Regions from separate parts of the Mangrovibacillus sp. Mu-81 genome, predicted to be linked through region 1. Evidence: a T-box and tRNA genes for the amino acid it is inferred to sense, from the RefSeq annotation. Region 1 holds a T-box; the other holds one or more tRNA genes.
The links. The T-box of region 1 lies ahead of tyrS (tyrosine--tRNA ligase). A T-box ahead of a tRNA ligase gene usually reads a tRNA of that ligase, here a tRNA-Tyr.

Region 2: it has a tRNA-Tyr gene. The T-box ahead of tyrS (tyrosine--tRNA ligase) is inferred to sense a tRNA for this amino acid. The anticodon was not compared.

Annotation. Positions count from the first base shown of each region.
Region 1 is NZ_JBAJHU010000001.1:63,085-73,645, reverse strand. Features, by position in the region: gene V6B33_RS00360 (alkaline phosphatase D family protein) at 369-2,123, shown strand; gene tatC (twin-arginine translocase subunit TatC) at 2,153-2,917, shown strand; gene V6B33_RS00350 (alkaline phosphatase PhoX) at 2,914-4,347, shown strand; gene V6B33_RS00345 (twin-arginine translocase TatA/TatE family subunit) at 4,369-4,602, shown strand; gene V6B33_RS00340 (hypothetical protein) at 4,843-5,007, opposite strand; gene V6B33_RS00335 (DUF4062 domain-containing protein) at 5,007-6,176, opposite strand; T-box leader at 6,310-6,519, shown strand; gene tyrS (tyrosine--tRNA ligase) at 6,564-7,796, shown strand; gene V6B33_RS00325 (hypothetical protein) at 8,246-8,479, opposite strand; gene V6B33_RS00320 (GNAT family N-acetyltransferase) at 8,788-9,702, opposite strand; gene mraY (phospho-N-acetylmuramoyl-pentapeptide-transferase) at 9,727-10,561, opposite strand, start outside.
Region 2 is NZ_JBAJHU010000002.1:389,477-400,037, reverse strand. Features, by position in the region: gene V6B33_RS05605 (hypothetical protein) at 1-190, shown strand, start outside; gene V6B33_RS05600 (hypothetical protein) at 214-354, shown strand; gene V6B33_RS05595 (helix-turn-helix domain-containing protein) at 885-1,772, opposite strand; tRNA gene V6B33_RS05590 (tRNA-Val) at 1,999-2,074, shown strand; tRNA gene V6B33_RS05585 (tRNA-Ser) at 2,224-2,316, shown strand; tRNA gene V6B33_RS05580 (tRNA-Tyr) at 2,333-2,413, shown strand; tRNA gene V6B33_RS05575 (tRNA-Trp) at 2,525-2,598, shown strand; tRNA gene V6B33_RS05570 (tRNA-Gly) at 2,618-2,690, shown strand; gene V6B33_RS05565 (FAD-binding oxidoreductase) at 2,867-4,234, opposite strand; gene V6B33_RS05560 (GntR family transcriptional regulator) at 4,568-5,224, shown strand; gene V6B33_RS05555 (TRAP transporter substrate-binding protein) at 5,221-6,237, shown strand; gene V6B33_RS05550 (TRAP transporter small permease) at 6,307-6,798, shown strand; gene V6B33_RS05545 (TRAP transporter large permease) at 6,795-8,078, shown strand; gene V6B33_RS05540 (M20/M25/M40 family metallo-hydrolase) at 8,224-9,828, shown strand; gene V6B33_RS05535 (ROK family protein) at 10,139-10,561, shown strand, end outside.

The sequences.
Region 1 (10,561 bases):
AGTCAGTTAATCGACTACAACGTTTAAGGGTTCCACTGAACAGATGGGACTGCAATGATGAATGGATGGCCGACCATCTGCTTATCCGTACTCCCACACTTCACCCATCACCATACTATTCAATTTTAATATATAGATTTCTTTAAATAAATGTTAAGAAAACCAAGACTTACCGCCTACTAAAGATTGGTTAAATATGCTAATCAACTCTCATTTACTAGAGTATTCGAACAATACCCGATCTTTGTTCCCGGGAATGACGACCCTCCTGTTCTATCCTCTATTTACATTCATTTACAACAACTTAAAAATGGTCTCCTATAATATGAGCTGTTACACTCATTCGATTCTTGAAAGGAGTCATCTGCATGACAAATGAGAGACCGATGGACAATTGGATTCAACGATTTAATGAAGAGACCTTACATAAAGGGGTCGACCGTCGCAGCTTTCTTCAAGGGGCGGGCAAAGTCGCCGGCATTTCTTTAGGAGTGGTGATTGCTCAATCGATGGGCGGCTTTTCTGTGTCTGCAGAAGAAGTCGAATTTCAAAATTATCCGTTTTTACTTGGAGTAGCTTCTGGTGACCCGCTCCCGGATAGTGTCGTTTTATGGACACGTTTAGCCGTCGATCCGCTTAATGGCGGCGGCATGCCTGATCGTAAGATTCCCGTTAAGTGGGAAATCGCTGAAGATGAACATTTCCGACATATTGTTCAGCGCGGTACGGAAGTGGCAAGTCCGGTCCTCGGACACTCCGTCCATGCCGAGGTAGAGAACCTGAAAGCAGGTACGGTGTACTATTACCGGTTTAAAGTCGGGAAGGATTTCAGCCCGATTGGAAAAACGAAAACCCTTCCTGCGCTGAATGCAAACGCCGCAAGCCTCTCTTTTGCCTTTGCTTCCTGCCAGCAATATGAGCATGGCTATTACACTGCCTACAAGCATATGGCCAAAGAAGAACTTGATCTCGTTTTCCATCTTGGGGACTACATTTATGAATACGGTCCTGATGAGTATGTGGCAAGTACAGGAAATGTCCGACACCATAAAGGGCCGGAAATCCGTTCGTTGGAGGATTACCGAAACCGTCATGCTCAATACCGCTCGGACACGGATTTGCAGGCTGCTCATGCGGCTTTTCCGTGGGTCGTCACATGGGATGACCATGAAGTGGAGAACAACTATGCTGATACGATCCCTGAAAAAGGTCAGTCTGTTGAAGAGTTTGTGAAACGTCGCGTGGCTGCTTATCAAGCCTACTATGAACATATGCCGCTAAGACGATCGTCGATGCCGCATGGAGCGGACATGCAGCTCTACCGTCAGTTCTCATACGGAAACTTAGCGAATTTCATGGTACTCGATTCCCGCCAGTATCGTTCCGACCAGGCGAATGGAGATAAAAGCTCACCGCAGACAGCAGAATCCCTGGATCCTTCACGCACGCTGCTGGGAGACGAGCAGGAACAATGGGCTCTTGATCACCTTGGCAACTCCACTGCCTCCTGGAATGTACTGGCACAGCAGATCTTTTTTGCAAAAAGAAACTATGGCCAAAGCCCAGATCAGCCTTTATACAGTATGGATGGCTGGGACGGCTACACTCCTGCGAGGGAGCGCATCACAGACTTTGCCCGTAAGAAAAACATAGATAACTTGATTGTCCTGACAGGTGATGTACATGCGAACTGGGCTTCCAATATCCTGGCAGACTTTGATGACCCGGCTTCCAAGATGCTTGGTGCAGAGTTTGTCGGCACATCGATCACTTCAGGCGGGAACGGGGCGGACAAGCGGGCAGATACGGACCGCATCCTCCAGCAGAACGAACATATTAAATTCTTCAACGACTATCGCGGCTATGTCCGCTGTCATGTCACACCGACCCAATGGAGAACCGATTATCGTGTCGTTCCATTCGTCTCCAAGCCTGGCGCGGATATTTCTACCAGAGCATCATTCGTTTATGAAAAAGATTCTGAAGGACTGAAGGAAATATCAGCAACAACCGTTCCCCAAGGGGTACAGAAGTCTTCCGAGGTGGAAGATGATCGTCATGAAGCGCACACCCGCGCCCATAAAAAACAAGCCCAAAAAGGCAAACCAATGCAAATGAACTAGCCTAGTTCATCATAGAGGAGGCTGAGGCAATGAAAGATTCCAGCCAGCAGCTGATCGGACACTTGGAAGAACTGCGGAGCAGGGCAATTAAAACCGTGCTCGCCTTTATTGGTTTCCTTATAGCGGGGCTGGCTTTTGTGAAACCGATCTACGAGTGGCTGATCAGGGATTTAGACACAAAGCTTGCGATTCTCGGACCAAGCGATATTTTGTGGGTGTACCTGATGATAGCAGCCGTCTTCTCACTAGCCGCAACCATCCCTGTCGCGGCCTATCAAATCTGGCGGTTTGTTGCACCGGGTCTGAGTCCAAGAGAAAGAAAAGTGACGGTACGCTTCATACCAGCCTTGTTCTTTTTGTTCATTTTCGGCATTGGGTTCGGTTATTTTTTACTTTTCCCGATTGTCCTGGGTTTTTTAACCACCCTCTCAGCCGGTCAGTTCGAAATGATGTTTACAGCGGAAAAATACTTCCGCTTTATGTTACATCTCACTGTACCGTTTGGACTGCTATTTGAAATGCCGTTAGTGATTGTCTTTCTGACTGTACTTGGAATTTTGGATCCAGGGAAATTGAAAAAATCAAGAAGGATCGCCTATTTTTTGCTGATTGTCATTTCAGTGTTGATCACACCGCCGGATTTCCTTTCGGATGTACTCGTCATCCTGCCGCTTCTCCTTTTATATGAAATCAGCATTTCGTGTTCAACGATTGTTTATAAGAAGCGCGCTTCACGTTCGGCGGAGTCAAATGCAGGTCAAGAAAATTTACTATTAAGGAGTGAAAGGACTTGAATACACACGATATGAACAGAAGAGACTTTCTGAAAGCAAGCGGGATCGGCACAGCTGCACTTGCCCTCGGTACCACTGGATTGATGTCCCTGGGAGAGAATAAAGTATTTGCCGGCACATCTAAAAACGGGAAAGCCATCGGCGGTTATGGTCCGCTTGTCAAAGACCCCGGCGGTGTGATGGACCTTCCCCGAGGCTTCCAATACCGGATTATTTCAGAGGAAGGCAGAGCACTTTCCGACGGCAGGCCCGTCCCTGAGAAGTTCGATGGGATGGCCGCTTATGCAGGCGCCCATAACTCCACCATCCTCGTGAGAAACCATGAATTGAGCGGAAATAGCAAATATCCCGTGATCGGGAAAAATCCTTACCGCCGTGAAGAAACAGGTGGAACCACTTCCCTGGTGGTCGGCCCGGACCGCCAAGTAAGGAAGGAATATGTCTCTTCTTCCGGTACCATCCGTAACTGTGCAGGCGGGGCGACTCCGTGGGGCACATGGCTCACTTGCGAAGAAACGCTGGAAGAAGGTCATGGCTATGTGTTTGAAGTAGATCCACACAACCCTGAAGATAAAATCTCGAAAACACCGATCCGCGACATGGGTGCCTTTTCCCATGAAGCCACGGCCATCGACCCGGCAACAGGGATCGTCTACTTAACCGAAGACGCCGGTCCAAGTTATTTGTACCGCTTCCTTCCTAACGACCGCAGTCAAAGGGTCGGTGCCCTGCAAAAAGGCGGAAAGCTTCAAGCGGCAGCATACGAAGAAATGAGCCGGGACGAAACAAGCAAGTTCCATACGGGTCAGAAATTCGGGATCGTATGGAAAGATGTAGATCCTGAAAAACCGACCCTTGATGCAGGCAGAAAAGGATGCATCGCCTTCAGCCGTCTGGAGGGGGCTTATTTTGAAGGAGGCGTGTTCTGGTTCGATGATACATCCGCCGGGGATAAAGATCTCGGCCGAGTGTACCGCTATATCCCGGCCACCAACACACTGGAGCTATTCTATGAATCTACTGCACAAAACGATCTGGAAATGCCTGATAATATCTGCATCACTCCATGGGGAGACCTGTGGATCGCTGAAGACGGAGGCGGTGTCGATCGTGTCATCGGAATGACACCGGAAGGCGAAACGTATGTGTTCGCAGAAAATAAAGTGAACGGTTCCGAGCTGGCAGGACCGACATTCTCTACAGACGGCCGGACGTTCTTCATCAATATCCAGTCACCCGGTATGACCTTTGCGATCTGGGGGCCATTCGCCAGAAAAAATGCAGCCCGCAGAAGGCTGATGGGCCATGCTGCTCCGCCGGCTGCCTACGCACCGAAAATTTCGGACAAACTTTCAACCTTTGCGGAACTACAGGGAATGTCAGATTTAGAAGCAGCCGCATTCGAACGCCATGGCATGCCAATTCTATAAAACCAACTGGAGGCGAAACGTATGTTAACGAATATCGGAATCCCGGGATTAATCCTTGTATTAGTAATTGCTTTAATCATCTTTGGTCCTTCCAAACTTCCGGAAATCGGACGTGCTTTCGGAAGTACGTTAAAAGAATTCAAAAGCGCCACGAAAGACTTAGTCAATGGACACGATGATGAGAAGAGTCCTTCTGCAGAGGAAGGACAAAGATTGAAAGCCGTGGAGAAAGAGAAACAGCATACTGGGAGCTGATATTCAGCTCAAAAGAACGTCCAGGGTTTTTTACTCTGGACGTTTTTTGGTATCCCAAAGCATGTGGTGGGAAAGAAAATTCGACAAGCAGCACAATTACATTGATAAGTATGAGGGAAAGAAATGACAGGTACTTCTCCTCAGTCAACCGATGGAAAGAACCCTCCATAAAAACAAACTGGTAACCAAAAGCACTGCGAACAGCGCCTTTGATTACCAGTTTGTTATACATTCCTTATTTTATATTTTTCCATTCTTGTTTTCCCCAAAAGCTTCTCTCAGCCGTTTATTCATTTCGTCAAATCTCTTTCCTTTTGCCTCGATGTATTTTTCATCTGCTTTTTCTTTACCGGAGGCAACATGAATGATGTTTTCGTCTTCATTCTGCTTTCCCTGTTTGCTCATTATTTGATCCCTCCAAGTAATTTGATGGCAAAATTACGGAATAAGGCGGATTCCGATTCGAATATGTCTCGCAAGATATCATCTCTAAAGCGCCGCACGTTCTGTTCCGTCCAGAATCGATCGACAGGATAATGAAAACAAATCACATAATTTCCTGACTTGATTCCCAGATATAACTGTCTTTTTTTATCACTGTAAAACAACTCGGGATTTCCACTCTCGAACGCTTTTACCACAAGAGAAGTCGGACCGTTCAGGCTGTAGAATGAATGATCATCACCTGCCATACCGGATGCAGCAATGAACTGAAGTTGTCCAGCTGTCATTCGATAAAGCGTGCTGCCGGAGCAGGATTCATATTCACCTACTACCCTTTCAAAAACGGTTCCTGGTTTTGTATAAATGATACCGTTTGTCAGGAAGCGCTGCAGGTATTCGAGAAACATTCGTGGATTTTGAATTTCACCATCATTCAGGTATTCAATCATTTTAGAGGTGAATTCTGCATGTTTTCGATAAGTTGGCCCCTCTGAAATCTGTTCATCGATTTCGTCTTTCAACGCAAGGTACCTGCTGCCTTTTCGAAATAAATCACTGAAGTACCTTTTCATTCCCTTTATGGTATCAACACCAAGTGCCAGTTGCTCCAGATAGTGACCTTTTTGATAAACATCATATAGAAATCCCCATACATAGGAATCAATCTGATCCGTCTTTCCGGGATGCTTTTTCCAGGCTGCTTCGGCAATATCCTTATAGGTATCAGGCTCCACGCCATGGTGATCCTTCTTATATTCTTCCACCATCTCAGCGATCATCATCCTCAGGTCACCCCAGAACAAACGGTAGATATCTTCTTGTACAAACACGATAATGTGCTTATTATGTTGGTGTGCCGCTTGAAATTCGCAGTGCGTGACGGTTGCTTTATACGATTCGATATAACTGCCTGCCTTTTGCGCAACAAATAATAAGAACACATCACTCTTCTCTACGTGCTCCAGGCAATTTTCAACCAAATGCTGCGGCGGCCAGGGACCAAAGTCTTTCTCATACATCAGCGGCTCATGTTCCATCATTTTCAATTCTGAATGTACCTGCTCCCTCAGCAGGCTCAAGCCGGGATCCGCTGCCGAACTGATAAATACTCTCGCTGGTTCAGCCATCATACCACCTCATTTAGGTAAGTCCATTTACTATTCGATTCTATTCCGTTCATTCTTATTCATTCCATAAAACATTTCAAAAACACTTGCCTTTAAGCCCCTCCTCAAGTAAACTAATGAAAATAATTCCAATACTAAACAAGTAATGATAGGATTCAGTAGTCTATTATCTCCCTGTCGAAGAGATCTGATGGCCGGTGAAAATCAGAACAAAGATAATGGCGAATTACCCCCTTGAACTTTTCCTGTGAACGTCAGTAGCAGGAAACGGCCGGACCCGTTATCCGATTGAGTGGAAGAGTGATTCTTCAAGCAAGGGTGGTACCGCGTTAACCACGTCCCTTTTATTAGGGGCGTGGTTTTTATTATTTTAAAAAGGAGGAAAATGGGATGAAGGAACTGACAAAAGAACAGCAGACAGAATTGGAGAGGCAGATCAGCCTTTATCAGAATGGGGTAGTGGAGACCATCCCCCAGAATGAATTAAGGGACAAAGTGGCGCGTTCCATCCAGACCGGAAAGCCGTTGAAAATTAAACTCGGCCTCGATCCGACGGCACCGGATGTCCATCTGGGGCATACCGTGGTCTTGAATAAGCTGAAACAATTCCAGGAAAACGGCCATATCATCCAGCTGATCATCGGCGACTTCACCGGTAAAATCGGAGACCCGACCGGAAAATCCACCGTGCGAAAGCAGCTGACGGATGAAGATGTTAAGAAGAATGCCCAGACCTACTTTGAACAGTTCGGCCGCGTGCTCGATATGGAGAAAGTGGAGTTATTCTACAACTCCGAATGGTTGACACCACTCAACCTCGAGGACATCATTCGATTATCTTCCAGTATCACAGTCGCACGCCTGATCGAACGGAACGACTTTTCAAACAGGATGGCAGCAGGGAAACCGATCTCCCTGCATGAGTTCTTCTACCCGCTGATGCAGGGCTACGATTCCGTCCAACTCGAAAGCGACATCGAACTCGGCGGCACCGATCAGCACTTCAACGTCCTGATGGGCAGGCATCTGCAGGAGCACTACGGGAAGGAAAAACAAGTGGTCATGCTGCTTCCACTGCTCGAAGGTCTCGACGGCATAGAAAAAATGTCCAAATCCAAGCACAACTACATCGGCATCGACGAGCAGCCAAACGAAATCTTCGGAAAAACCATGTCGATACCGGATGAGCTTATCGTCAAATACTTCAACCTGATAACAGACCTGCCGCACGAAGAAAAACAAACGATCGCGGCGGGCTTATCAGACGGCACCATGCATCCAAGGGACGTCAAAATTCGCCTGGCCAGTACCATCGTATCCATGTTCCACGGTGAGGAAGCAGCCGCTGCGGCAGTCGAGCACTTCCAAACCGTCTTCCAAAAAGGAGCCATCCCAGAGTATATCCCTTCAGTCCAATGGAAAGGCGCCGCTGACGTTGCCATCATTGAACTGCTTGTCGTGCTGGGAATGCAGAACTCCAAGAGCGAAGCCAGAAGAATGATCAAAAACGGCGGCATCCGGATCGACGGTGAGAAAGTGCTGGATACTGAGCTGGTTGTTTCCGTAACGGATGGGATGATAGTGCAGGTCGGGAAGAGGAAGTTTGTGAAGGTCGGGATTTGAATGTGGAGACGTAATACAGGAAGACCCCCTCTTACTCATAAATGGGGTCTGTTTTAACGGTAAATCTATAACTATAAGACGATTAAAAAACATAAAATAAATGAGACTGGTACAAAAGTGTTTTAGTCAAAGAAAATCCCTTCCAGGACTAATTTGAATTTTCATCCTTCATTGAGAGAAACCTCTGAACGTTTAAATAAGGGAAGTTTTTTCCTTTATCCGGCAGAATCGAGCTAAGCTCGGGGATATAAGGGGAATTTTTCCCGTTAAGGCAGGGTAAAATGATGTATTTTATGCTTTTGGGGTAAATAGGGGAAATATTTCCCTCTATTTACTTCATATTTCGTGCTGATTCCTCAATAAGAGAAATTTCTCCGCTTATTTGCATTCAAGATAATTTATTCACACGCGTTTAGTTAATGAGACCGCCCTTCCTGAATGAACATGGATCAACTTCTTAATAAAAAACACCGCCCTCTGAAAAGGCGGCATTCTTCACGATTGTTCTCCATTTCTTCAACAAATCCCGAAGAAATGTTGTCTAATTTTTCTCCAAAATAACAAGTGAAGAAACCAATGGTACCAATCCAACTGGACTCTGAGAAACAACCTTCCATCCCTCTTGAAGAAGTTGATTTAACTCTTTTATCGGATTGATAATTAACTGTAATGGCCTTTTGCATAATACACCTCCCCGAATCCAATATCCTATAGTTTATATAACCAAAGCTTATCATAAATATAACCCATGGCGATATCCAGTAATCACTTCCGTCAGTTATGAAGGAACATTACTAATTTGATCCCTGGCTATTAATAGGGATATTCAATTTAATATCATGTACGTTTTCCTTCATGTAAAGGTTTCAAATCCTTGTAATCATCTCGAAATTGAGTCTTAATCTAACCTGCCCAATATGTTTAGAATACAATTTCAAAGAAAGCTCTCTTTAGTCTAACGATCGATTAGGAGGCCATTGTTTTTACCCAATCACCCCACAAACATATCCACCACAGATTTATTCCGAATAAACCCAAGGTCCTCATACAGCTTAATCGCCGGATTATCTTTCAGCACTGCCAATCGGGCAGCCGGGTACTCTTTACTCGATATATTTATAGAATGGGCTAACAAAAATCGTCCCAGCCCCCTCTGCTGATGGTCAGGATCCACGGCTAAACTCACGATGAGAGGATAGTCTTCAAACTCCATGTGCAGACAGACACCAACAATGGTGTTCGTGCTCTTCCCTACAATAACCCTTGAACACTCATCCATGGTTTTATTGGATTGATATTTTTCTATGAACTCCTCTACATGATTCATATAATCCTCTTTCGTTCCGATTTGTTTATACGCTGGATTTGCCCTATAGGATTTCATTATTAAACTTGCAATCTCATTCGTATCTTCACCTGATACTGAACGCGATCTATATCCTTCAGGCAACATTGGATTCATTGCTTGAGTCGGACGGATCATCCAATAATTCACTTCACGAATAAGGCAGCCTTGTTGTTCATAAGTTGGAACGTGTTCTTCTACAATGTCCCTAAAATAAATTTCATCTTCAGGCTTCGATATCTTTTTTAAGTGACTTAGAAGGCTGTGAACCAATCCTTCATAATCCTCATAAGGCGGCACTACAAATAAATCTGCCATGAAATTTGGTTTCAGGAATACACCGCCAACGACGGTTTCGTCTTTGATAATGAAATAACCGCAGTCAAAAATGGCTGCAATTTCAATCATTGAAGCAGGCGACCTTCGAAAAAAGTAGTCTGCATATTTTTGTCCATAATAAATGGAATAATATCGGATGAATTCTTTCGGTTCTTGATAAACCAATCTCAACCCATCTTCTAAATCAATACACTCATTTATAGATTGAACTTGCTCACTCATATTCCCCTTCCCCTCTCACCTTCATTACGGATGCAAAACAAACCTCCAATAAGCCAAACAAATAAACGTACAAATCCAAGAGACCAACCCAAAGACCGTGACAATCGTATTCTCGGACCACCCGTATTTCAACCCATAGTGAAAATGAATCGGCGTCATCCGGAAGATCCTCTTCCCTGTGAGTTTAAATGAAGCAACCTGCAGGATTACCGAAAGCTGTTCGGCAAAATAGATAATGAATAACAGCGGAATCAGAATCTCCACTTTCTCAATAATGGCAAGAAATGAAAGGGATCCGCCTATCGCCAATGATCCCGTATCCCCCATAAACGCTTTGGCCGGGAATAGATTATAAATCAGAAAACCGAGTAAGCATCCAATCATTACCAAACAAAATAGCTTCACCTCTGAAGTGTCTGAAATCACAAAGAAGAAAAAATATGTAGGAATGGCCACCACACCTAAAAGCCCGTCCAGGCCATCCGTAAAATTAATAGCATTTGCAGAACCAACAACGAATAAGGCAATCACAATGATATAGACTACCATCGGAAGATCAAATGAGACATTTTCAGTAATACGAATCCCGGTTTCGATACCCAGTTCGCTGATCACGTAGAAAAGCAGTGAACCCGTAAACAGAAATTGCAGCACAAGCTTGGTCCTCCCCGATACCCCTAATGGATCCTGGCGTGAAGCTTTCCAAAAGTCATCCAAAAAACCGATAAACCCAAATAGAATGTACGTAACAGCCAGGAAATACATGAATGGAGTCGGCAAAAAGAGAACAGATATTATAATTCCTACTAAAAGAATGATTCCAAACATTAACGGAGTCCCTTTTTTCAACTGATGATTG
Region 2 (10,561 bases), on a different contig from region 1:
AGCGGCTGATAAAGGGGACGTAATCGTGGATGAAGAGGGCAAAGTGGGAAATCTCGATAAGCTGCTGCATTTTATTGAAGAGGTACAAGAAAGTAAGCAGTCTCAAGTGACATTATCCAACTTTTTCAACCTGCAGGTAAGTTTGAATGAATTGAAGTATGTGATGGGGAAACATTATCCTATTCGTTAAAGAATGGGTCAGGAGAAGAAACTGTGAATACCACTTGTGGCAGCATCGAGGAAAGAAGTGGTTCCATCTCTTTACAGGGTTGTGCTGGAGATACCGAGGTCATCGGTCTGGTGCAGGTTTCCGAATATCAAATTAATAAAACCAAAGCTTCGATGAACGACTAGTGGCATCCGATCAAAGGATGCTTTTTTTATTTGCACAAGATAACTTTATGAGATGAATGGAGGGGATATCCATTATTTTAAGAGAGATAAGAGGGAAATGAGGTTGGAATAATAGTGTTTTAGTCTGAATAAAACCCGAACTAATCTGAACTATAGTTCAAGTAAGTTCGGGTTTATTTATTAGCTTTGTTCAAATCATCATTTAGTATATAGTTTGTTGCAGCGGTTAATTTGAGTGTAAGACGAAGACTCCTGCGGGAAAAGTAGCTTATTAGAAAAGCGGAAGGGCTTTGCTCAGAGGCTGGTGGCATAAGTCGAATCGACCTGGAAGGTGCTCTTTGCCTTCTTGGTCGGTTTGGCTTATTACATGTGCCTCTAGGCCCTGCAGCTAGACAAGTGAGACCAGTGCAGCTTGCCGAGGAGACTCACGGGCTACCCGCGGAAAGCGAAGTCTTGCACGGAAATTATTAGTGGTATTAGGGTCATCACTGATAATGTTCGCCTTTAGGCAGTTTTTTTTGTCCCAACCTCTATGTCCAGATCTGAAGAAGATGTTCCATCTTTTTTTCGATAAAATCTACATATTTCTTGTCTTGCAGGAGTTCAAACATATGAAAAGCACGTTTGAAGAATGGAAGGGCTTCTTCATAATTATGAAGGAGCTCATAGTTATAGCCGATTTGATAGTTCGATTCTCCAAGACCCCACAGCAGTTCTTCTTCAATGCACCAATTGATGGCTTTATGGCAATAAGCGATAGACTCCTCATATTTGCCTTGGCGTGTTAGTACTCTGGATATATTATAAAATAACCTGGTTTTGATAGATTTATCATGTAGTTGCTCAGCCGTTTTCAAGGCAGTCTCAACCAGGTTGTAATGATGGAGGGCTTCAGGGTGCCGATTTAATGAAAAAAGAATAGCACCTTTACTAGAAAGGATTTGCATCTCTCTTTCTGTCATCGCCTTTTTCTGATTGGCAGTCAGGTAATAAGCTTCATCTAAAAGTGAAAATGCATCGTCTTCATTATTTAATACTTCAAAAGCATATATTCCTTTATGCCAATAAAGAAGTTGCAGATGCTGTATGTCTTTATAGAAGAGAGGATTCTTTTCCTCGGCTTTCACCAGTTCTATTATTTCTTCGTATCTGCGGTTGATTCTGTGAAATTTTAACTGTTTTTCCACTTCCATAATATAATCAAGTCGAGGTGTGGTGCCTATTTCAAAGAAGTAGTTTACATCAACACCAAGCTTGACGGAGATTTGGTACAATGCCATGGCACTTGGATAAATATCCCCTTTTTCAATCCTGCTGATCAACGCCTGTGTACAAACTCCCTCGGCCAGTTCACCTTGCGTGAGCCCCACAACCTTCCTCAACTCTCTTATCTTTTTTCCAATTGCAGAATAATCCATATTCCCGCCCCCCTTTTCAAACATCCATATTTAACAAGTTTAACAGAAATAATCGATTTAAGTTGTGTATGACAGGGGATAGAGACAGTGTGCATGAGAAATTAGGGAAGAGGGGTATCCATTACTATGATTGAAGAATTTGTGAATTGAAGTTGACTTTTTTGAAAGGAATTGATAGATTAATATAGGTCTTGTCTAACGGATGATATTCTATCATTCTTTATTGGGAGGATTAGCTCAGCTGGGAGAGCATCTGCCTTACAAGCAGAGGGTCGGCGGTTCGATCCCGTCATCCTCCACCATGGATTTCTTACGAAGCGACAGCGCAGTAAAAATATCCTTCCTTAACCTTGCGAAGCGACAGCGGAGCATCACTAAGCAAAAGTTTAGCTAGCCTTAGAATAGGTAATTAAAAATTCGGGTGCTCAACTTTACCAGCAGCCAATCAAACGGAGGAATACCCAAGTCCGGCTGAAGTGATCGGTCTTGAAAACCGACAGGGGTGTTAAAGCCCGCGGGGGTTCGAATCCCTCTTCCTCCGCCATATTTCATTCTCTCGTGGAGGGGTAGCGAAGTGGCTAAACGCGGCGGACTGTAAATCCGCTCCTTCGGGTTCGGCAGTTCGAATCTGCCCCCCTCCATTTAGCTTGTTTCACGGAGCGCAAGCGGAGTGAAAATAAGCTTCCTTAACCTTTGGCAGCGAAAGCGGAGCAATACGCTCAAAGCGAAGAGTATTTATTAATCTATTTTATAGGGGCATAGTTTAACGGTAGAACGAAGGTCTCCAAAACCTTTGGTGTGGGTTCGATTCCTACTGCCCCTGCCAAAATTGCTTCAACTACGGTCCGGGTATAGTTTAATGGTAAAACTCAGCCTTCCAAGCTGATGTCGTGGGTTTGATTCCCATCACTCGATCCAATAATGATTAAAGGGTCCATTCTAGTAGTTCCTCACCTTTTTTGGAGGAAGTAGAAGAATGGACCTTTTTAGTTTATTTAGGGACAGTGGGTCAGGTCCTGTGTCCTGGGACGGAGGGACAGGTCCACTGTCCCATTTAAATCCATATCCCTGAATTCTTTCATCCTATCCCACTCTCAATCACAAAAAATTTTCCCCGGATTCAACAACCCATCCGGATCCAGAAGCTCTTTAAACGACTTCATCACCTCTACCGCTTCACCATGCTCCAACCTCTGATACTTCATCTTCCCAAGACCGACGCCATGCTCTCCGGTACAGGTTCCACCAGCTTCAATTGCCTTTAGGATGAGCTGTTCATTGATCGTCTCCGATGTCAATTTCTCTTCAGGGATGTTTGGGTCATATACGATGATGGTATGGAAGTTGCCGTCTCCAACATGGCCGAAGACACTTCCAGGCAGCCCGCTTGCTTCAATCTTTGCGCGGGCAAAGTCAACCATGTCGGCAAGCTTTGACAGGGGGACGCATACATCGGATCCCATTACTTCCTTTCCTTTCAGGTGACGGAAGGCGTATGCAAGTTCGTGCCTTGCTTTCCATATCTCGGCACGATCGATGGATCCGCTTGCCCGCTCCCAGTTCCTGCAGCCCATATCCTGCATCAGTTCCTCGACAAATGCGGCATCTTCTTCAGCGGAAGTCCGTGTGCCTGAGAATTCAAAGAATAACGAATGCTGTTCCGGGAAGTGGTAGTCCCCATAAGCATTGACCTGCTTGATGCTGGGGGCATCAACGAGTTCCATCCGAACCACTGGGATGCCGCTCGTGAGCACGGCTTGTGCTGCGGCGGCACACTGTTTTGGTGTATCGAACGTACAGCGTGCCGCAATCGTGTGTTCCGGGATGCCATGAAGTTTCAAGGTAATTTCGGTGATGATGCCTAACGTTCCTTCCGAACCGGTGAACAGGCCGTTTAGATGATATCCGCTGGATGATTTTTTTGCGGTGCTGCCGGTTTTGATGATCCTGCCGTCCGCCAGCACGACTTCAAGGTTCAGTACCTGATCGCGCATGGACCCGTAGCGAACGGCGGTCGTTCCGCTGGCATTTGTCGCAGTCATGCCGCCAATCGTGGCGTCAGCTCCTGGATCGATGGGGAAATAGAGTCCCTGCCGGTTGATTTCCCGGTTCAACTCAAGGCGTGTGATACCGGGCTGGACTGTAACGGATAAGTCTTCAGGGTTAAAGGAGATGATCTGTTTCATCCGGTCAAAATTCATGGAAATGCCCCTTGAAACGGGAATGGCCTGGCCGTCAAGCCCCGACCCTGCTCCATAAGGGGTGATAGGAAGCTTATTCGCCCTTGCAAAGTTCACGATGTCTTTGACCATTTGTGTCGATTCCGGGTACACCACCGTTTCCGGCTGTACGGGATCGTGAAACGATTCATCCCTGCTGTGCCGGAAAAGATCCCCTTCGCTTATACTGACGCGTTCAGCCCCTATCAAATCTTGCAGGTTCTCGATCCATTCAGTGCTCATCCAGCTACTACCTCCATTTTTAAAATATTCTAAATTTTATATTTACAAATAGATTAGCATAAATTATCATACATGTATACGGTATACCGCCTTGAATCATGAATAGAAACCCACCAAGAATATCATTTCATCCCATTGAACACGAAGAAATCTCCAATTCACAATGTACCCTTCTTATTGAATAACCGCTGCATTCAAAACACATTCTATTAAACTCCAAGAATAAACATACATAGCTTTTAGTCTTATGAACTACTGGACTTTCATTCAATTGAAAACAGAAAAAGTGGTGCCTGGCACATGTACAAAAAAGGAGGGAACAAATTGCATAGGGTGATCAAAAAAGAATCGCTGGCTGAACAGGCTTTTAACCTGATCAAGAAAGAGATCATATCAGGAAAGCTGGCACCGGCAGAGGAGCTTCCTGAAAAAAAGCTTGCGCAGGAACTCGGTATCAGCCGCACGCCTGTCCGGGAGGCGCTGAGAAGGCTTGCTGTAGAAGGGCTGGTCGTATTATCTGATCAAAAGATCGCTACTGTTGCCTCATTTACAGAAGAGGATGCGATGCATTTCATGGAAATCCGGAAACTGTTAGAAGTGTACAATCTTGAAGCAGTTTCACCTTTAAAGAATGAAGTGTTTGAGAAGATAAAAGAAAACATGGATGCTCAATTGAAAGCGATTACTGCTGGTCGCTATGAAGAATTCATCGATCTCGACCGGGAGTTCCATTTGTTACTGGCCGGTGAAAACCCCAATCCCAGGCTTAGGGCTTTAATCCAATCGGTCAATACCGGGGTGAACAGGGCGTTCCTGGTTCTGTCGAATACATTGCAAGTAAGTGCCATGGAAGCATATGGGGAGCACAAACGCATTGTGGATGCACTGGAAGTTGGAATGATTGAAGAGGCCAAGAGAGAGATGGCTGACCATATGAAAAACATCGCAAGCCGGATTAAAGGCTATTACTTGAAGGAGGTAGAGGAATGAAAAAATATTTGATTTTATTGTTAATGGCAGTGGTGGTGATGGCTGCATGCGGACGTCCAAGCAGTTCATCAGGGAGTGAAGGCGGAGACGAAAAAACATACACGATCCGCATTGCCCACCTTGTACCTGAAGAACAGTCCTCACATGTTGCCGCCGAGACTTTTAAAGAAAAGCTTGAAAAAGAATCGGATGGGCGTATCAAAGTGGAACTGTATCCGAACGGACAGCTGTATGGTTCTGACCGTGAGGCGATCGAGGCGGTTCAATTAGGGAATATCGAAATGACGATTCCAGCTGTAGCGCCGCTTGCTTCTTTCAATGAAAAGTTCATGGTGTTCGATCTTCCATTCCTTTTCAACAACAATGAAGCGGCTTATAAAGCGCTTGATGGGGAACTTGGTCAGGAGCTCATGAAGGATCTCGAAGAAAATAACATTAAGGGACTTGTCTTTGGCGAAAATGGTTTCCGTCATATGTCGAATAACAAAGGGCCGATTGAAAGTCCCGAAGACATAGAGGGGCAGAAGTTCAGAACGCTTGAAAACCCGCTTCACACGGATACATTCAAAGCATTTGGCGCGAATGCTTCCCCATTTGCCTTCGGTGAACTGTACACGGCTCTTCAGCAAGGTACATACGATGCAATGGAATGTCCGGTTTCGCTTTATTATACGAATAAATTTTATGAAGTACAGGATTATTTATCAATGACAGGTCATGTGTATGCTGCTACGGCGCTGTTGATGAACAATGATTTTTATAATGAACTGCCTGAAGATCTGCAGAAGCTTATAACTGAAGCTTCCGAGGAGTACAGGGAAGAGCAGCGCGGACTGGCTCAGAAGCAGGACGTGGAGTTCTTGGAGAAGCTGAAGGAAAGCGGTATGAAAGTAAATGAATTAACGGATGAACAGCGGGACAAATTTCGTGACGCAGCATCTTCCGTATACGACAAATACGTAGATCGCATTGGTCAGGATTTAGTGGACAAAGCATTGGAAGCGAACAACTAATCATCCGCATGAAACAAGGGATCAGGGTAAACCTTGATTCCTTGCTTTTTTCAGAAAGGAGCTTCTTAGATGAAAAAGAAATTCGATGTTATGGAAGAGACGATTCTTGTTTTGACGCTGGCATTGATGGTGGCTCTCATTTTCGGCCAGGTTGTGGGGCGCTATGTGTTCGCTTCTGCACCGAGCTGGACAGAAGAGATGGCCCGTTATATACATATATTCCAGGTATGGATCGGGGCAAGCTACGCCGTAAAAAAGAGGCAGCATATCCGGATTGAGAGTTTTGTGGAGTTATTTAAAGGCACTTCAAGGAAGGTGATTGAAACAGTCTCCCTGATCATTTGGTTTCTGCTTGCCCTGTTCCTTGCCGTCTTTGGGACACAACTCGTTCTGGCGAGTCTTCAAAATGGACAGGTTACCCCGGCCATGCAGCTGCCGATGTGGATTCCTTTCCTGGCCATCCCGATAGGAGGAGCGGGAATGGCGCTCCGGCTGCTGCAGCAAATGTTGACCATCTGGCGCAGTAATGATGATCCTCCTTCAGGGGAGGTGGGGGCATGACAGTCGCGCTGTTATTTGGTACACTCGCTGTTTGTTTGCTGATCGGGGTACCGATTGCGATTTCTTTGGGGGTATCGGCGCTTGTGGCAATTTACTTCGGGTCCACTTTGCCTCTTGATATCATCACCCAAAAAGCCTTTACGTCACTCGATTCTTTCCCGCTGCTCGCGATACCTTTCTTTATGCTCGCCGGGATTCTGATGGGGAAGGGCGGCGTTTCACAACGACTCTTGAATCTTGCCACCGCGATGGTTGGCTGGATGACAGGAGGGCTTTCGATGGTCACGATCGTGGCTTGTATGTTTTTTGCGGCGATTTCGGGGTCCGGTCCTGCAACCGTGGCTGCAATCGGCGGGTTTATGATTCCTGCCATGATGGCCCGTAAATATGAAGGCGGCTTTGCATCGGCAGTGGCGGCTTCTGCAGGCTCAATCGGGGTCATCATCCCGCCGAGTATCCCATTTGTGTTATACGGGGTTATCGGAAGCGTATCAGTCGGCAGCATGTTCCTCGCAGGTATTATCCCGGGGATCCTGATCGGGGGAGGGCTGATGTTCACAGCCTATATCATTTCACGAAAGCGGGGCTATAAGCCGGAGGCGGCAATGCCTTTTCGTTTTAAAGATGTGTTGAAAGCAGCCAATGATGCAAAGTGGGCATTATTGATTCCGGGCATCATTTTAGGCGGGATATATGGAGGCGTCTTCTCCCCGACTGAAGCAGCTGTAGTGGCTGTTGTCTATTCACTGATTGTAGGATTGTTCGTTTATAAGGAGCTGACGTGGAAATCCGTATTTGAAAGTTTCCGGGAAGCGGTCGTGATCAACGCCACTACGATGATTATCATCGGTCTCTCTGTTTCGTTTGCCTATTTTATGACGTTGGAGCAGATTCCGAATGATATCTCAGCCTTCTTGACTGACTTATCCACAAATCCGATTATTATTTTACTGGCGATCAATATTCTGCTATTGATTGTCGGGATGTTTATCGATACCATCTCTGCCCTGGTCGTGTTAACGCCGATCCTGCTGCCGATTGTGACGGCTGTAGGAGTGGATCCGATTCATTTTGGCGTTATTCTGGTGGCGAACCTGGCAATCGGCTTTATCACACCTCCCCTCGGCGTCAATCTCTTTGTCGCATCGAGTGTGGGCGGCGTCAGGTTTGAGAAAATTGCGTGGGCGATTGTTCCATTCCTGATCTCGATGTTCATCTGTCTTCTTGTTATTACATTTTTCCCGCCTCTGACCCTTTGGTTACCGGGATTAATGAAATAGAGCAGAGTATGTCGTTATCAATAAACGCAGCAGTACAAGGGTCGGGTCATTCTGATATACGGCAATTATTATCTATACCTGGATGCCATTTATTTACTGGAAAGATGACTGATTCAGCAGTTTCTTTGAAAAAGGAGGTTTTATCATGAGGCATTGGGGGACACCTGATAGATTGCGATCCCTGCTTTGTGAACTGGTCAGCTGGCACAGCCGGACGCTGACAGAGGGGGAGATTGAATTCCCGCAAAAAGTGTATGAGAAGATGGGGGATGTTCCTTATTTCCGTGCTAATCCAACTCATCTTCACCTCGGGGATGCCGATTATGGACGGCGCTTTTTAACTGCTCTCTACAAGCACAAGAAAGCTGAAAAGACCATTGTCCTGATCAGTCATTTTGACACGGTGAGTACGGAGGAGTATGGGGAGCTTGAAGTCCTTGCCTTTAACCCGGAACTGTTGACCAGGGAGCTCGCGAACTACATTGATGAACTCCATCCGGATGCACAGAATGATTTGAAATCAGGGAACTACTTGTGGGGGAGAGGGACGATGGACATGAAGGCAGGATTGGCCATTCACATGGCGGTCATTGAAAAAGCTGCCGATGAAGGCTGGCCGGTCAACCTTGTCCTTGTGACTGTACCGGATGAAGAAATCAATTCATCCGGGATGAGGGCGGCTGTGGTTCACTTGAATGAACTGAAGGAAGTGCATGGCTTCGACTACACATTGTTCTTGAACGGAGAACCGGTTTTTTCTCAAAATCCGACTGATACGTCTTATAATGTGTATTCAGGTACCATCGGGAAGATCATGCCCTCTGCTCTGTTCTATGGAAGGGAAACGCATGTCGGGGAGCCGCTTAGCGGGATGACCTCTCCGTTCATCGCTTCATTCCTTACAAGGAAGATGGAATGGAATCCATTGTTTAAGGAGATCGACTTTGGTGAAACTACCCCGCTGCCCGTGACCTTGCAGCAGGATGATTTAAGACTCAACTATTCCGCGCAGACGCCGTTTGGAACCGCTGCTTTATACAATGTTTTCACCATGAAAAAAACCGCCGCAGATGTAATGAATGAATTCGAGCAAGTCGCCATGTCTGCAGCGGCTGAGTGCAATCAATGGTACAGGGAGTTATGTGAAAGGGAAGGAATTCCATCGGTCGGTGAAGTCGGGGTGCTTCGGTATTCAGAGCTGGTAGCCTATGCGGAAAAGAAGCTCGGCAGGGACTATATTGAAGCCCTTAAGCATGATATCGGCGGCCATGAAGGAGACGACAGGGAAAAGTCTTTCAAAATTGCCGACACACTCATGATCAATTGTCAGGAGCTCGCCCCTGCGATGGTCATCATGTTCACGCCGCCCTATTACCCGCCCGTGAATACGTCCGGGGACCCGTTGGTGGAAGCGTGTGTCGAAGCTGTAGTAAAGTCTGCGAAGAAGCACTATAATCTCCCGGTCGAACAGATCCATTACTTCAACGGCATCTCTGACTTGAGCTATGTCAACTACAAAGACGAAAACAAAGGCTGGTCCGTCTATGAAAAAAATACTCCGGTATGGAATACAACCTACACCATCCCATTCGCGGAAATGCACAAACTTAAAGGCCCTGTCCTCAACGTAGGCCCATTCGGAAAAGATGCCCACAAACGTACCGAACGCCTTCATATTGAGAGTGCCTTTGTGAAAACGCCTGTTTTTGTGGAAGAAGTGATAAGGACTGTGATGGGGAGTGGGACGTAGGGACAGGTCCGTTGTCCCATTTTCCTTGATTCGCAGGGCGGACGCAGGGGACAGGTACTGTGTCCCATTCGAAGATGGTTGAGAGATTTTCAGCGATTGGTCATACGAGCTGATCGGTTTTGCTATAGACTGGGTACAGAGCAACGGTTGTGGTGAAGAGAGCATAGAGAAGTCAGGGTGACTCATGTTGTTCCCTGGCTGTTTTTTTGTCATAAAGTTCCCGTTGCACCTTCCTAAAAGGTTTGTCATATTGTGCAAAAATCATTAGTATAAGCTTATGAAGAAGTAATATGGACGGGAGGATATATAGATGGTGATTGGAGCAATAGAAGCAGGCGGCACGAAGTTTGTTTGCGGTCTCGGGAATGAAGACGGTGTAATCTCCGAAAGGATTTCCATCCCGACTACGACGCCGGAGGAAACGATGGCAGAGGTAGTGTCATTTTTTAAAGATAAGGGGATCGAGGCTTTAGGAGTCGGATCGTTTGGACCGGTTGATCTCGAACAGTTGAGTGCTACATACGGTTTTATCACAAGTACACCGAAACCCCATTGGGCTCAGTTTGACCTCGTTGGCGAGTTAAAAAAGTATTTTGATGTGCCGATCGGATTCGATACGGATGTGAACGCGGCGGCTCTTGGAGAGAGCTTGTGGGGAGCAGCTGCGGGGCTTGACAGCTGCCTGTACATGACGGTCGGGACAGGGATCGGTGTCGGTGCACTGGTTGAAGGA